Regions from separate parts of the Pandoraea sp. NPDC087047 genome, predicted to be linked through region 4. Evidence: predicted binding sites of a transcription regulator. Region 4 holds the regulator's gene; each other region holds the start of a gene.

Region 1 (4,204 bases), on a different contig from region 4:
GACTGATGTCTGCCTTTGTGAATTCTTGGGATCCCGACTGGGCGGTAATCGCTTCACATTCTGCAAGAGATGAAGTTGATGATCATGTTCCATTCTTAGACAAGGCGCTTTATTTAAGTAAAGCGTATTCGCAGGCTGAAAGCGCCCGCAGTGGCGGAATAGCATTGAGTAACGGAGTACTTTATTTGGCGGCAATCTAACTAACGGCATCACAGAGTTGGCTACCATGGCGACCTTGAAGGTTGGCGGAAGGATATAGAAGCTGGCGCTCAGGCATTGAACCTTCTGCTGGCTCGGATCGAGGGTGATACGTTCGTGGTCTCGGACGTGCGTGACGGTGACGCATTAACTGAGTCAGAAGGGGCGCGAGCGGTCAGCCACCGGACCCGGCGCAACGCGCGGCGTTGGCGATGCTCGCTGGGTTCGCGGGGGGTGCTCGGTGCGGGAGGGGCAGGTTCGGATGCAAACGCTGGGGCGTCGGCGGTTGCGTCGACGCGAAACGCCTGCGGTGGCGCAGGCGATGGCTTGATTGCCGACAGCAAACACAAAGGGCTGCGTAACCTCACGCAGCCCTTTGTGTTCCTACGATACCGGTCAGCCGCGATCCGTTCAGGCGGTGACGAAAACGTCCCACACCCGAATCGCGTTACCCGTTAAAACGCCCGGCGGAAAATCTCTTCGATCTCGGCCTGCTCGGCACGGCGCGGGTTCGTGAATCCGCACGCATCCTGCATTGCGTTCGCGGCGAGCGTCGGCACGTCTTCGACCTTGGCGCCAAGCTCCGCCAGCCCCGACGGAATGCCGATGTCCTTCGACAACCGGCGAATCGCTGCAATGGCGACCTTCGCGCCTTCCGCGTCGCTCAGACCCTCGACCTTTTCACCCATGGCGTGAGCGATATCCTTCAGACGCCCGGCACTCACGCTCGCGTTGAACTCTTCCACGTGCGGCAGCAGAACGGCATTGCAAACGCCGTGCGGCAAGTCATAGAAGCCGCCCAACTGGTGCGCCATCGCGTGCACGTAGCCCAGCGACGCGTTGTTGAACGCCATTCCCGCCAGGAACTGTGCATATGCCATATTCTCGCGCGCAGTCATGTCGTCGCCGTGCGACACCGCACGACGCAGGTTCTGCGAGATCAGCGTGACGGCCTTGAGCGCGCAGGCATCGGTAATCGGCGTTGCGGCCGTCGAGACATAGGCTTCGGTGGCGTGCGTCAGCGCGTCCATGCCGGTCGCGGCGGTCAGCCCCTTGGGCATCGCGGCCATCAGCGCCGGATCGTTGACCGACAGCAGCGGCGTGACGTTACGGTCAACGATCGCCATCTTCACGTGACGCTTCTCGTCCGTGATGATGCAGAAGCGCGTCATTTCGCTAGCGGTCCCGGCCGTCGTGTTGATGGCGACGAGCGGCAGTTGCGGCTTCTTCGACTGATCGACGCCTTCGTAATCCGAAATGTGTCCGCCATTGGCCGCGCACAGCGCAATGCCCTTCGCACAGTCGTGCGGCGAGCCGCCGCCGAGCGAGATCACGAAATCGCACTGGTGCTGCTTGAGGATCGCCAGACCGGCTTCCACGTTACCCACCGTCGGGTTCGGCTTGGCGCCGTCGAACACGACCGATTGAATGTCCTGCTGCGCGAGCAGCTTGGCAACCTTGTCGGCCACGCCTGCCTTGGCGAGTCCCGCGTCGGTCACGATCAATGCGCGGCGGAAATGGTATTGACGCAGGGCGGCAATCGCTTCGTCGAGGCTGCCGACACCCATCATGTTGACGGCGGGGATGAAGAAAGTCGTGCTCATGGTCATGCTCCTTATCTGTTCTGTGAGGGGCACACCGCGCGCCGAACGGATGAACATGCGCGCAAGCGGTGTCCAGAATCATCTTTCGCATGCATCAAAGACAGCATCGCACTCGCGGCGCGATGCGTCTTTGATCTGCTGCAAAGTTACGCTTGACTAGAGTGAGTGCTCAGAAGAAACCGAGCGGATTGACGTCGTAGCTCACCAGCAGATTCTTCGTCTGCTGATAGTGGCCGAGCATCATCTTGTGTGTCTCGCGGCCAATGCCGGACTTCTTGTAGCCACCGAACGCGGCGTGTGCCGGATACAGGTGATAACAGTTGGTCCACACGCGTCCGGCCTGAATGCCGCGTCCCATGCGATACGCGCGATTGATGTCGCGGGTCCAGACCCCGGCGCCCAGACCGAACTCGGTGTCGTTGGCAATCGCGAGCGCCTCGGCTTCGTCCTTGAAGGTCGTCACGCCCACGACCGGTCCGAAGATTTCCTCCTGGAACACGCGCATGCGGTTCTCGCCCTTGAGCAGCGTCGGCTGAATGTAGAAACCCGAGGCGAGCGGACCGTCCAGCATCTCGATGCCACCCCCGGTCAGCACCTGCGCGCCTTCCTTGCGTGCCAGATCGAGATACGTGAGGATCTTGTCGAATTGCTGCTGCGACGCCTGCGCCCCGACCGCCGTGTCGGTGTCGAGCGGATCGCCGCGTTTGATGCGCTCGACACGCTTCATCACCACTTCCATGAAGGGCTCGTAAATCGATTCCTGCACCAGCGCCCGCGACGGACAGGTGCAGACCTCGCCCTGATTCAGGAAGCCCAGCACGAGGCCTTCAGCGGCCTTCTCGATGAACGCCGGCTCGGCGCGCATGATGTCGTCGAAGAAGATGTTCGGCGACTTGCCGCCCAGCTCGACCGTGCTCGGGATCAGATTGGCGGCGGCGCGCGTCAGAATGTGATTGCCCACCGGCGTCGAGCCCGTGAAGGCGATCTTGGCGATACGTTTGCTTGTGGCGAGCGCCTCGCCCGCTTCCTTACCGAAGCCCTGCACGATGTTGAGCACGCCCGGTGGCAACAGATCGCCGACCAGCTCGGCAAACAGGGTGATCGACAGCGGCGTTTGCTCTGCGGGTTTGAGCACCACGCAGTTGCCCGCGGCCAATGCGGGCGCGAGTTTCCACGCGGCCATCAGCAGCGGGAAATTCCACGGAATGATCTGGCCGACGACGCCCAGCGGCTCATGGAAATGATAGGCGGCCGTGTGTTCGTCGATCTCGGCCGCGGTGCCTTCCTGCGCGCGAATGCACCCGGCGAAGTAGCGGAAGTGATCGATGGCCAGCGGCAGGTCGGCGGCCAGCGTCTCGCGCACGGGTTTGCCGTTGTCCCACGTCTCCGCAACGGCGAAGCGCTCCAGTTGCGATTCGAGACGGTCGGCAATCTGCAACAGAATGCGCGAGCGCGCTTGTACGGACGTTTTTCCCCACTTGGACGCCGCAGCATGCGCGGCGTCGAGCGCCAGTTCGATGTCCGCGCCGTTGGAGCGAGGGAATTCGCCGATGGTCGCGCCGGTGACGGGCGAGGTGTTGACGAAGTAGCGTCCCTCCACGGGCGGTACGAACTTGCCGCCGATGAAGTTCTCGTAACGCGCTTGCAAAGACAGCAGGGCACCGGGCGTGCCGGGTGGGGCGTATCGCATGTTATGTCTCCGGGTATTGTTGTGTCGGTGGCTCGCCGGCCACGCGCCAGAGACTAAGCAAGTCGCGGGCCACCCCCGGCAGATATCGCATCGACGCGCGTTCGGGCGGTGTCGGGGCCGCGTGGTGCAGTGCAAGATGTGCCGATTCCGTGACACCTTTGTCTCGCGCCATGACACCCGTTGTATCGCGTTCGTGACACCCGACGGCCTATCGTCAATCGCATGACGGCTTCCGATTGACATAGCGCATTGCAATCGGCTCCGGCATGGGAGATGCTTCGGGAACGACTACGAGATCAACAGATCATCCGGCACGGGGGAGACACCAATGCCACCTACTGCAGAGTCTGCGCACGCGCGACGCGTGCTGAATGTCGCGCAGGGCCACCAGCCGTCCGGCGTGGCGGCCACGGACCCGAATATCGCCAGTTCATGGCGTCGCTGTCTGGACACGCATGCGCTCGATCCGGGCGCGCGTATGGCGCCCCGTGTTCTGGCGTCCTCACAATTGCGTGAGCGTCGCAGTGCGCTGGAGTGCCTGCGCAGCGTATCGATGCCGGTGCTGGAGCGTCTGCAACGTCAGTTGATGAACCCGCGTCAGGCGGTGTTGCTGACGGCGCCCGATGGCGTGATCGTCGAATCCCGTCTGCACGACGGCTCGCGCGACGATTTTCATCGCGCCGGGTTGTGGCCGGGGGCGGACTGGAGCGAG
Region 2 (4,204 bases), on a different contig from region 4:
CACTGCCCGAAGTGCAACGGGCGCGTGTTCGAGCACGGCATGCGTTATGTCTGCGAAAACGCCGTGGCCAATCCGAAGACCTGCGACTTCACGTCCGGCAAGGTGATTCTCCAGCAGGAAATCACCCGCGAGCAGATTCACAAACTGCTCACCGAGGGCAAGACGGATTTGCTGACGAACTTCAAGTCGTCGCGCACCGGCCGCACCTTCAAGGCTTATCTGGCCAAGCAGAAGGACGGCAAGATCGGCTTCGAATTCGAGGCGAAGGCCCCGAAGAAGACGGCAGCGAAGGCTGGCGCCGAGGCAAGCGAAGGGGACACCGGCGAAGAGAAGGCCGCCCCGGCACGCAAGACGGCGGCGAAAACCGCCGCAAAGACCTCAGCGGCCAAGGCCCCCGCCAGGAAGGCGGCTGCCGGGAAGACGACCGCGAAGGCCAAACCGGCGACGAAGTCAGCGGCTTCGGAGGCTTCGGGCAAGTCGGACGATGCGTCTTTCGACGAGGACGACGCACCGTTCTAAGTACGCGACGCTCACGCGTCATCGCCTCGTGCCCCATGACACCGGGGCAATGAAAAACGGCCACTTCCTCACGGAGTGGCCGTTTTGCCATCTACCATCTGCAACGCTCACGCTATCACGCGCTCACACCGTCACAGGGAAATTTCCGCATTCGGCGTGGTCGGCGACGGCAGCTTGGGCGGCACCCAGCGTTCTGCGGCCGAAATGCCCTCGTTCTGACGGAAATACTCGACCGTCAGATCGATGAAGCCGCGCGTTTTCGCCGACAGATACTTGCGGCTCGGGTAGACGAGCGAGACGTCGACCGGCGTCTGCGTGAAGTTGCGCAGCAGCGCGACGAGATCGCCGTCGCGCACATCGTTACCCACCAGATACGACGGCAGGAACGCAATGCCGTGCCCCAGCAGCACCGACTGACGCAGCAGCGCCGTGTTGTTGCAGATGAACTTGTTCTGCACGCGCACGCGCACTTCGCCGTCCGGGCCGGAGAACACGCGATCGTCGCTCCAGAAATCGTTGGGTAGGCCCAGCACGCCGTGCTCGCCTAGCTCCTGCGGCGTGACCGGCTCACCGTGCTCCGCGATGTAGGCGGGCGACGCGCACAGCATCACGCGCGTCTCGGCAAGCACACGCGAAATCAGGCTTTCGCTGTTGATCATGCGCGTGAGCAGAATGCCGCAGTCGTAGCCTTCTTCCACCAGGTCGATGGCGCGGTCGGTCAGCGTGAGATCGACCACGACCTTCGGATGCATCTCCTGATACTTTTTGACGAGCGGCGCGAGGTTGCGCAAACCGAACGAGACCGGTGCGACGACCTTCAAGGTGCCTTTGGGATCGCGCGAGGCGCTGGAGATGAGGGCATCGGCTTCGTCGACGTCGTCGATGATCTGCCGGCAGCGTTCGAGATACACCTGCCCCGCGCCGGTGAGCGAGAGGCTACGGGTGGTGCGGTTGAGCAGGCGAACGCCGAGGTGCGATTCGAGTTCTGCGACGTGCCGCGTGACCACAGCGGCAGACAGATCCATCTGGGCGGCGCTACGGGCAAAACTCCCGTTATCGGCCACTTTGACGAAAACGCGCATCGATTGCAGACGGTCCATGTTGTTTCCAATCGTGATGTACCGCGTCGTTCCGGCAAAAACGAGTATGGGCGGACCGGCAATCTACCGGCACTGCGGATACCCGCGGGCACCGGTCGGACCGCCGCCCCGGACCGTTCCGGGGCGAGCCTCGCGCGTGCCGCCAGGGCTGTCGACACGGCGGGGGACTTCAATAGAGCAGCAATAAGGACGTAGCTTACCGTAGGCGTCAAAAAATTGCCTGACGCGGCAATGATTTCGACGCACGGCAGCGGTGAGGCATGCGCACTGTGGCGCACGAATGCGCTGGCGACGGTGCATTTCGCGCAATGCCCTCGCGCTTCGCACCTTTTGCCCGCAGCTTGCATGCCGTCGACCGGGTGTTTGACGCAGGTCACGGCGTCTCGTTCACCGCGAAGCTACAGTCGGGATATCACATCCTGTTACAACGCTTGCTAATGAACCCGCTTCCCATATTGTCGACGCCTTGTGCAAACGCCCCTGACGACCCGCACGCTGACACCCCGTGCCCCGGCTGCGCGTCTCGCACCGCGGCAGACGGTGAAGCCCGCTCAAGCTGCAAAACCCTCGCTACCCGCGCCTGCGCTCCCCAGACGTCCCCCGCTGCCCCCGCCGATCCGATTCCCTTCGACGCTCGCCTGCTCGGCCGATACGACGTGAGCGGCCCGCGCTACACGTCGTACCCCACTGCACTGCAATTTCGCGACGATTTCGGCGCCAGCGACTATGCCCGCGCCGCCTCGCAGTCCAGGCGCACCGGCAAGCCCGTCTCGCTCTATCTGCACGTTCCGTTCTGCGACACCGTGTGCTTCTATTGTGCGTGCACCAAGATCGTCACGAACAATCGCACCCATGCCGACGCCTACGTGGTGCGCCTGCACGCCGAGATCACACGACAAGCGTCGTTGCTCGGCGCAGGCCGCGCCCTCGCGCAAATGCATTGGGGCGGCGGCACGCCAACGTTCCTGTCACTGGAACAGATCGCGTCGCTCATCGACGCGATTCGCCGTCAGTTCGTCATGACGCACGACGCGAGCGCGGAATACTCCATCGAGATCGATCCGCGCAGCGCCGGGCCGGCGTCGATTCGCGCCCTGCGTGCGCTCGGCTTCAACCGGCTGTCCATCGGCGTGCAGGACTTCGATCCCCGCGTTCAGGCGGCCATTCATCGCGTGCAGCCGCGCGCGCTGGTCGAAGCCACCCTCGACGCCGCACGACGCTGCGGCTTCAAGTCGGTCAATTTCGATCTGATCTACGGTCTTCCGCACCAGACCATGGCGTCGTTCTCGGACACCCTCGACGCCGTGATCGAGATGGCCCCGGAGCGGCTGTCGGTCTTCAGCTACGCGCATTTGCCCGGGCAGTTCAAGATGCAGCGCTGCCTGCCCGACGCCTTGCCGGACGGCCCGCAAAAGCTCGCGCTGCTGCAAATGATCGTCGCCCGGCTGAGCGCGGCCGGTTACGTCTATATCGGGATGGATCACTTCGCGCGTCCCGGCGACGAACTCGCGCTCGCACAGGCCGCGGGCACGCTGCATCGCAATTTTCAGGGCTACAGTACGCGGGCCGATTGCGATCTCATCGGCGTTGGCATGTCGGCGATCGGACGCGTGGGCGACTGCTACGCGCAGAACGCCAAGACCCTGAAGACGTATTACGAAGCCATCGATGCAGGCGGCCTCGCCATCGCGCGCGGCGTGCGACTGGAGGCAGACGACCATATCCGGCGCGACGTCATCTCCCGTCTGATGTGCCACATGGCGCTGGATTTCAGCACCATCGAGCAAGCGCACGACATCGATTTCGTTGCCTACTTCGCCAGCGAGCTCGGCGAATTGGCCGATCTCGCCGCCGACGGCCTCGTAGCAATCGACGCCCGCGGGCTGCGCATTCTGCCCGCCGGGCGTTTGCTGGTGCGTGTGGTGGCACAGGTCTTCGACGGTTATCGCGGCAGCGCCGCCAACGCGCATTGCGCGAAAATCATCTGAGCGAGAGACGACTCGCCTGGCGCGCATCGCACATCGCGTATCACGTATTGCGTCGCCCGGAAAACAAAACGCCCGGTGGGATCTCCACCGGGCGTTTCTCATTCCCAACGCCATCGAAGGATTATCGATGTCGCCGGGGAATGTCCATCAACAGCACCGTCCGCCGAGCTTGCCGCCGTAACGCGCTTCCTGCCGTTCGCGGAAGAACGCCTCGTAGCTCATGACCGGCTGATCCGGATGCGTGGCCTGCATGTGCGCCACATACGTGTCGTAATCGGGCAGGCCGACCATCAAACGCATGGCCTGCCCCAGATACCGACCGACTTTGCCCACTGTACCGGCTTCATCGAGCATGGTGTCTCCTCTACCGTCTCTCGGACTTCCCGGCCCTCACACCCGGCCGCCCGCGGGCATCGGTTCGAACGGCGTTTCCTTGGCCGTCGGCCGATTCGCGCGCCGGGCAATCAGGATGGTGCGCAGACCGAATGCCGCGACGGCCACCACCACGAACATGAACAGACCGGCGAGCGTGGCGTCGACATAGTCGTTGAATACGACCTGCTGCATCTGTGCCATCGACTTGGCCGGGGCAAGCAG
Region 3 (4,204 bases), on a different contig from region 4:
AGAATCGTGTTTCTACGCGCGGCGAGAATTTGTAGCCGAGGTTCGCGTTGATCTGGGCGTAATTGCCCTTGGCGTGATCGCGATAGCCGTCCGAGCGATTGAGGGTGACGGTCGCGAGGGCGTCCAGCGGACCGAAGATGCGCGACATCTGGCCGCTCGCACGAACCGTGCCGAAGCTGCCGCCTTCGAGGCGGAACTGGTTGGGGGCGTCTGCGGTGTAGGCCGTCGGTGTGACGAAATTCAGGGCGCCGCCGAGGGTCGTCGAACCGTAGGTGAGGCCATTGCCGCCCTTGTAGATTTCGGTCGAGCGCAGCCCCATCGGGTCGATCTGATAGTAGTCGCCGCTACCGTCGGCCGAGTTGGTCGGAATGCCATCCTGAAGGATTTCGAGGCCGCGCACATGGTACCCGCGGGCAATGCCCGAGCCGCGAATCGACACACGTAGTTCCTGCCCGTAGCGGTTCTGCACAAAGACGCCCGGGCTGTCCTTGAGAACGTCGCGCAGGTTGAAAGCGTAGGTGTTCTGATACGAATCGGCGTCGACGAAACCGACGGAGCCCGCCGTCTGGAAGAGGTTCGCTTTCTGGTCGGCAACGCTGGGAGACGTGAGCGACTCCGCCTGCGCAGTCACGTTCGTGACGGGCAAGGTGGCTGCCGGGGCGCCACCGTCGACGGCGACCCTCGTGCCGGTCGCGGCGAGATGGATGACGGCATCGGTGGCGGAATCGGCGACGGGATCGGTGGTGAGTGCGTGTGCGGTGCCGCCCAGCGAGGCAAGGGCGAGCGCGATGGCCGTTTGCAACGGCTTCTGCGTCATGGAACGTGACATGAATGTCTCTCTCGCGACCGCTAAGCGGCCGCCTGATGATCGTGGGTGCCGAATGCACCTGATGAACGCAATGCACGCAACGCATCCACGCGACAAGCGTGAACGACGAAACGAGCATCAACGCCCGGTGCGTTCGGCGCAAGCTCCCGGCATTGACAGCCAATGACCGGAAGTCGGGAGGATCAGAGGGAGAGAACGGGCGGTGCGCGCGCTAAGGCGTCGGAGAAACGGGCGCGCGGGTAGTGCGGTATCGACGCTCGGGGGGCGTCGTCGATGCCAGCCTGCGCGACGGGCGGGAGGGACAGAAAATCGGTGGTGACGAGCGGCTGATGGGCCCAGAGTGCGCAGTAGCCGCACTTCTCCCAATGGTCTGCCGAGGCGAGCGAATGATCGGCGCCGCCGTGACTGCTGTGCAGACCTGCGGCCTGCGAGTGAGCGGGAGGGGCCTGGGCGTCGTCGTGGCCGGTGTGGCCGTCGTGGGCCTGTTCGCGCTGGGCTTCGGCGCGCGGTGTCGTCGCCGTTCCCAGTGCCGCCTGTGTGCCCTGCACCGTGCAGTAGACCGCGAAAGGGTCCTGCTGCATGGCGGCCCGCCACTGCGCAATCGCAGGCATGAGCGCTGCCAGCAGGATCGCCAGCAGGGCGATCCCGATTGCGACGCGATGCTGACGGAGCTTGCGCATGCCTTGACCGGGTTAGGGGCTGAGCGATGTGATGGTGAAATCACATCAATGTGAACATCAGGGAACCAGGCATTGTAGGTGCTGTCGTCGCGCGGCGTAAATGCTTTGCGTTCTCATGTAGGGAGGGCGCGACAATTTGCCGCATCGCCTGCCGGAACCGGAAAAAAAGGAGCGCCACGGCCCCCCAGCGCGTGGCGCTCCCCACCGGAACGGAACGTCGGAGCGTTAGAACTTCACGCCCACACCAACGCCGACGATCAGCGGGTCGATGTGCAGCGTGCCGAGATCGGTGCCCGCGAGCGAGGTGTCCGTCTTCATCCAGATCTTCTTGATGTCGAAGTTGAAGAACAAGCGCTTGGTCATCTGAATGTCCACGCCGGCCTGCAGGGCTGGACCGACGCTGTGGTTCTTGATCGAGATTGGCGTGCCGCCCGCGTTCAGGTTGCTGTTCCAGAAACGCGTGTAGTTGATACCCGCACCGACATACGGACGCACCTTGCCTGCGTGGTTGAAGTGGTATTGCAGCAGCAGGGTCGGCGGCAACACGTTCACACCGCCGAGATGGCCGAGGTTGGACGTGAGCTGATGGCGCGACATGCCGAGAATGAGTTCGACACCGACGTTGTCGAGAATCATGTACGTGAAGTCGAGCTCGGGCACGATGGCGTTGTTCACGGTCACGCCGAGCGTCGGCAGCACGCTGCCGCTCGCGTGCGAGTCCGGCAGGATGCCGATGGCACGCACCCGCGCGAGGATGTCGCCGGCATAGATGCCTTGCGAGCTGTCCTTGATGAAGCCGAAGGTCTTTCCCGTCTCGGGGGCGGCGTCGCCGGATGTCTGTGTGGTGGTTTGCGCCGTGGCAGCGTTGCTGAAGAAGGCGGCACCGGTAACCAGCGCGGTTGCGATTGCCGCGGCGCCGAGGGAGTGCTTCATGGTGTTTTCCAAAGTCGTGAGTGAGCACGACCGATGGTAGAAGCAGGTGACGCCGGCGGACTTGATGCGCGTCAAGCGCGGGAAAACGCGTGTGCATTGTGCGACAAACTGTCGCGCGGGTCGGGGGGCTGTGCGTTTTGGTAGGATGCGGACTTTGCCACGCGTTCCCCCATCGTGAAGCGCCCGATTTCGTCGCTGCTGTCATCGCTGTTTGCATCGCTTCTCCATGCCCTCGTCCGAGCGGGACGGTATGGTCTGCGTCTTTTGCAACCCCTGCAACCATATGCGGCTCGCGCCTGGTATCACCTGCGCCACCCCACGCGTCGGGGCGTCCTTATCGCGATTGCGGCACTACCGTGTCTGCTCGTCGCTTACACGCTGATCCTGATCCCGTTCACGCCGAGCATTCGCGATATCCGCCGCGCGAAAGTCGACCAGCCGGCACAGGTGCTGTCTGCCGACGGCAAGCTCATCGCCGAGTTCCGGCCGTCGAATCGCGAATGGGTGTCGATCAAGGATGTCTCGCCGAATGTGGTCAAAGCGCTGGTGTCGACCGAGGATCACCGCTTTTACGAGCACCACGGCATCGACTTGAAGCGTACGGCGGGGGCGGCCTTGCGCACGTTCTCGGGTGACCGTCAGGGCGGCTCGACCATTACGCAGCAGCTCGCACGCAATCTGTATCCGGACGACATCGGCCGCGCCCCCACGCTTACCCGCAAGATCAAGGAAGCGATTACCGCGCTCAAGATCGAGGCGCTGTACACGAAGCCGGAGATTCTCGAAACGTACCTGAACACGGTGCCGTTCCTGTACAACGCGTACGGCATCGAGATGGCGGCGCGCACGTATTTCGACAAGTCGGCCGATCAGCTTGATGTCGTCGAGGCAGCCACGCTCGTCGGCATGCTCAAGGGCAATAGCTATTACAACCCGGTGATCAATCCCGAGCGCGCGCTGCAACGCCGTAATACCGTGCTCGCGCAGATGGTCAAGTACGGGGATCTCGACGCGTCGAAACTCGCCGCGCTGCAAAAGCGTCCGCTGCGCATCGACTTCGAGCGTCAGACGCAGGAGCCGGGGCCCGCGCCGCACTTCGCGCAACAACTGCGAAAATGGCTGATCGGCTGGGCGGATCGCAACGACTACAACATCTATTCAGACGGTCTGGTCGTGCACACCACCATCGACTCGCGTTTGCAGACGATGGCGACGCAGGCGCTCACGCGTCAGGCAAATCAGTTGCAGGGCATTGCCGATGCGAACTGGTCGGCGCGCGGCGGCTGGCGTGACAGCACGGCGCTGGTGCAGGCATTCGTGCGCGAGTCGGCCGAGTATCGCAATGCGGTGACTGGCGGCGAAGCGCCCGAGGCGGCCATGAAACGTCTGCTCGCCGACAAGACCTTTATGCAGAATCTGCGCGTGACGAAGACTCGCGTGCAAGCCGGGTTCCTGGCCATCGATCCGCGCACGGGCGAGATTCGCGCGTGGGTCGGCAGCCGTGACTTCACGACCGATCCGTTCGATCACGTGCAGCAGGCACGCCGTCAGCCGGGGTCGACGTTCAAGCCATTCGTGTACGGTGCGGCCTTTATCAAGGGACGCAAGCCGGACGACACCATCGTCGATCAGACCGTCGAAATCCCGCTGGCGGGCGGCGAGATCTGGCGACCGAGCGACGACACGGCGCCCACCAACAAGCCCATGAAGCTGAGCGACGCGCTCGCGCAATCGCGTAACACGGTGACTGCGCAGTTGATGC
Region 4 (4,204 bases):
ACGATCAGAATCGATTTGCCTGCGTCGCTGCCGTCGGGGGCGATGCCGAGCCGGTCGAACAGCGCTTCCCACGCGGTGATCGTGGTCAGTGGCAGGGCCGCGGCGCTCGTGAAATCGAGCGATGCGGGCATATGGCCGGCGATCCGTTCGTCTACCAGATGGAATTCGCTGTTCGCGCCGGGGCGCGTGATGCTGCCCGCGTAGTACACCGGGTCGCCGACCTTGAAGAGGGTGACGTCAGCGCCGACGGCGGCAACCGTGCCCGCGGCATCCCAGCCGAGCACGCGCGGTGTGGCTTCGACCTTGTCTTTCGGGGCGCGAACCTTGGTGTCGACCGGGTTCACGGAAATGGCTTCGACCTTGACCAGCACGTCGCGGCCGGTCGGCGTGGGGGTCGGGATATCGATGTCTTCGAGCGACTTCGGGTCGTCGATCGGCAAATAACGGGTCAATCCGACAGCTTTCATCTGCTTTCTCCTGAAGGGGTAACGCACCGCCTGCGCTGTGGCGCTTTGGCGACGCACTTGAATTTGATGCGATGGCGAAAGACTACGGCTAGTCGATTGCTTTGATAATTCGGATAATGTGGAAAAGATTTTTTGGAAAATCCGTTAAATGGCATTGGACCTCGATACCGTAGCGTTGTTCGTTCGTGTGGCGGCGCTGGGAAATGTGTCGGCGGCGGGGCGCGAGCGCGGGCTGTCGCCGGCGACAGCCAGTACGCGTCTCGCGCAACTCGAAGGCGCGCTCGGCGCACGGCTGTTGCACCGAACGACGCGGCGTGTGGCGCTCACGCAGGAAGGTGAGGTGTTTCTGGCGCAGGCGCAGGCGTTGCTCGCGGCAGAGGCTCAGGCGTTGGCGAGCGTCGGGCAGGGGCTGGCGGCGCCGCAAGGGTGTTTGCGGGTGTCGTGCTCGTCTTCGTTCGCGCGTCAGCATATCTCGCCCGCGTTGCCCGACTTCCTCGCACGCTACCCCGGGATTTCGCTGGATTTCCGACTGACGGATCGCGTTGTCGATCTGCTCGAAGAGGGGGGCGATCTTGCCATTCGCGTGGGTGCGTTGCGGGATTCGACACTCGTTGCTCGCAAACTGGCGGCCAGTCGGCGGACGTTGTGCGCGTCTCCGGCTTATCTCGCGGCGAACGGTGCGCCGAAGCATCCTGGCGATCTTGCCAAGCATGACTGCCTGATTTTCGGGGAGCAGCGCGACTGGCGGTTCGTGACGCCGGGTGGCCCGCTCAGTGTGCGCGTAGGCGGGCGTCTGGTGTCGGATAACGGGGAGGTGCTGCGTGATGCCGCGCTGGCGGGCCTCGGCATTGCGCTCAAGTCGACATGGGATATTGCCGCGCACTTGCAGCGTGGCGAACTGGTGCCGGTGTTGCCGGCGTATCCGCTGGCAGAGGAGGTCGCGATCTGGGCCGTCTACCCGAGCCGGGTGTTTGTGCCGCCGAAAACACACGCGTTCATTGAATTCCTGCAAGCGCGTTTCGGTCCGGTGCCGTATTGGGAGGCGCTTTGGCCTGCGCCGGGCGGCACATCGGATTGAGTGGCGAGCGGGCTGAGGGGCTGCCGTCAGTGCAGCCGGTGCGTGCGTGCCAATGGCGAGCCGGTGTCTTCGTGGCCGATGGCCGGGCTGGCGTGATGCAGCACGAGCCGCCAGCCGTCGGCTTGCTTCAGATAGATGTTGGTGGCGAGCACGAAGGCGTAGCGCGCTTCCGGGTGTGTCTCGACCTGAACCTGTTCGAGCACGTTGTGGACGGCGCACAACGGGTTGCGCGCCACTTGCAGGTGGCTCACCGTCACGTGCAGCCCGCCTTTGGCGAGAATTTGCCGCCAACTGGCCCGAATGGCCGCCGGGCCGACGTGCCGCGGCCCCGACGGGTGAATGCAGACGACTTCCTCGTCTTCCGACCAGACATCCATCAACGTATCCGGGTCACCGGCGCGCAGCGCTTCGTAGAAAGCGTGCTCGGCGTCTTCCGGGCTAAGAAAAATGGCAGCGGGCATAACGGCGGCCTCCGTCGGGGTGAAACGCCGGGCGGCAGGGGGCCGGGCGGCGAACGCGCCGATTATGGAGGGTTTGCCCGGGCTTGTCGAACACCGGCGGCCCGGCGGCCCGGCGGCGTCGCGCGACTCTTGATCTGGCGCAAGGCGTCGGCCGGGCGAGGCCGGTAGCTTAGCGGTAACGGGGAAGTGCGGCTTCGAGACGGCTGGCGCGGGAGGTTCCGGTCGGCCGGATCGGCTAAGAACGCCGACGAAAGCAGGAATAACGGGGAAGCGGGGAAGTGAGAGCCAGCAAGGGGGCGCATGAGCGGGGGCGCTCTAGCGCCCCCGGAAGCTGGGCTCAGCAGTGATGAACGCCCGCGAGCTCGCGCAGGGCCACGCCGTCGATGATCTTGACGTGGCGTTGACGGATTTCGATCATGCCGTTCTGCGCGAAGCGCGAGAACAGGCGGCTGACCGTCTCCAGCTTGATCCCCAGGAAGCTGCCGATTTCCTCGCGGCTCATGCGCAACACGAATTCGTTGGCGGCGTAGCCACGGGCGGCAAGACGCTCGGAGAGATTCAGCAGGAAGACAGCCAGGCGCTCCTCGGCGCGCATGGTGCCAAGGGCGAGCAGTTGCTGGTGCTCGTTGCGAATTTCCTGACTCATCAGGCGGTGCAACTGACGTTGCAGCGACGGCACCTGACGCGAGAGCGTCTCCAATTCGCCGAAGCGTGCGATGCACAGTTCGCTGTCTTCGAGCGCCACGGCGGTGCTCGGGTGAAGGCTGTCGGCCACGGCGTCCAGGCCGATGAGTTCGCCTTGAAGGTGGAAGCCGACGACCTGCTCGCGGCCGTCCGGGGCCGTGACGCAGCTTTTGAGCGAACCGAAGCGAATGCCGTAGACGGCGCCCAGATCATCGTTGGCGCGATAGAGCACTTCGCCCTTTTTGAGGCGACGGCGCTCGCTCACGAGTGCGTCAAGTCGTTCCAGCTCCGGCTCAGGGATGCCGACGGGCAGGCAGAACTGCCCCAGCGAGCAGGTGGAACAACGAGGCTGGGCAACGGGAATGGGGTTGCCGGGAATGCGACCGATCTCGGTGGTCATGAAGGCCCCTGAAGTTATTTTGAGAGTTTACCATGAGGCGTCGACCCATCGTTTTGGCGGGCGATACGACGCGCTGTTTCGCGGCGAGTTTCGACGACGCTTTACGGGCGTCGGTGTTTCAGTAATAATTGCGCACATACCGGACGTCCGTCTCGCCGCACTATCGGCCTGGGCGTTTTCCCGGCAGGTCGTTTCGAAGCATTCAGGTCGCGCCGCCGTCACTACGACCGAACACAAAAGGGCGCGCGCTTATGCGAAGCGGTTACGACCGTTTCTCGTGTTCCAAGCATCCATTTATTCCTGATACCGGGTCGCCAAGCCCCCGGTCCGCTTAGTCGCACATGAATACCCAAGAGGCGAAACTCGTCCTCGAGACCGCGTTGATTTGCGCGCAGGAGCCGCTCAAGGTCGGCGATCTGCGCAAGCTCTTCAATGACGCCGTGTCTGGTGACACGGTGCGTGCGCTGCTCGAGGAAATCCGCGTGCAATGGGATGGCCGAGGTGTGGAATTGGTGGCATTGGCCACCGGCTGGCGTTTCCAGAGCCGTCCGCGCATGCGTGAATACCTTGATCGCCTCAATCCGGAGAAGCCGCCGAAGTACTCGCGCGCCGTGATGGAGACGCTGGCGATCATTGCATACCGTCAACCGGTCACGCGTGGCGATATCGAAGAGATTCGCGGCGTGACGGTGAACACACAGATCATCAAACAGCTCGAAGATCGTGGCTGGATTGAGGTGATTGGTCATCGTGACGTGCCGGGACGCCCCGGTCTGTACGCCACGACCAAGGACTTCCTCGACGATCTCGGCCTGCGTGCGCTCGATGCGCTGCCGCCGCTCGAAGATCCGGCCGCACAGGCGCAGATCGATTTGCTTGCGCAGCAGAATATCGAATTCGGCGAGCGTGCCGAGGGCGAAGAAGCCGAAGAGGCTGCATCGGACGATGCACCGGTCGCGGATGCCGAAGCGCTAGCGCGTCTGGCGCAGGTGCGGGCTGACGATCTTCCGCTCGCGCAAGGCGTGCCGCAGGCGCAGCGTGAGCAGGCAGCTGCCGACGAGGCGCTGCTGGAAGATACCCTGCTGGAGGCTGTCATGGCCGAAGGCGAAGGGCA

Evidence for each region. Region 4 encodes FNR, which switches genes on or off when oxygen is low (the NO sensors DNR and NnrR bind a similar motif). Its sites were predicted from a motif close to TTGATNNNNATCAA; they were not measured.
Region 1: yiaY (L-threonine dehydrogenase) is a predicted target of FNR. The motif match lies at 1,933-1,946, and genes of this name have one in related genera.
Region 2: hemN (oxygen-independent coproporphyrinogen III oxidase) is a predicted target of FNR. The motif match lies at 1,983-1,996, and genes of this name have one in related genera.
Region 3: ACIPHM_RS07035 (OmpW family protein) is a predicted target of FNR. The motif match lies at 2,504-2,517, and genes of this name have one in related genera.

Annotation. Positions count from the first base shown of each region.
Region 1 is NZ_JBIUZU010000010.1:119,164-123,367, forward strand. It holds gene ACIPHM_RS19630 (Imm52 family immunity protein) at 1-200, shown strand, start outside; gene yiaY (L-threonine dehydrogenase) at 654-1,802, opposite strand; gene ACIPHM_RS19640 (aldehyde dehydrogenase family protein) at 1,972-3,492, opposite strand; gene ACIPHM_RS19645 (sigma-54-dependent Fis family transcriptional regulator) at 3,821-4,204, shown strand, end outside.
Region 2 is NZ_JBIUZU010000008.1:208,514-212,717, forward strand. It holds gene ACIPHM_RS17115 (DNA topoisomerase III) at 1-519, shown strand, start outside; gene ACIPHM_RS17120 (LysR family transcriptional regulator) at 651-1,619, opposite strand; gene hemN (oxygen-independent coproporphyrinogen III oxidase) at 2,240-3,607, shown strand; gene ACIPHM_RS17130 (YbdD/YjiX family protein) at 3,755-3,961, opposite strand; gene ACIPHM_RS17135 (carbon starvation CstA family protein) at 3,998-4,204, opposite strand, start outside.
Region 3 is NZ_JBIUZU010000003.1:324,991-329,194, forward strand. It holds gene ACIPHM_RS07025 (TonB-dependent receptor family protein) at 1-829, opposite strand, end outside; gene ACIPHM_RS07030 (DUF2946 family protein) at 1,012-1,509, opposite strand; gene ACIPHM_RS07035 (OmpW family protein) at 1,735-2,442, opposite strand; gene ACIPHM_RS07040 (penicillin-binding protein 1A) at 2,698-4,204, shown strand, end outside.
Region 4 is NZ_JBIUZU010000002.1:107,534-111,737, reverse strand. It holds gene ACIPHM_RS03145 (zinc-binding alcohol dehydrogenase family protein) at 1-467, opposite strand, end outside; gene ACIPHM_RS03140 (LysR family transcriptional regulator) at 616-1,545, shown strand; gene ACIPHM_RS03135 (YybH family protein) at 1,572-2,006, opposite strand; gene fnr (fumarate/nitrate reduction transcriptional regulator Fnr) at 2,344-3,090, opposite strand; gene scpB (SMC-Scp complex subunit ScpB) at 3,432-4,204, shown strand, end outside.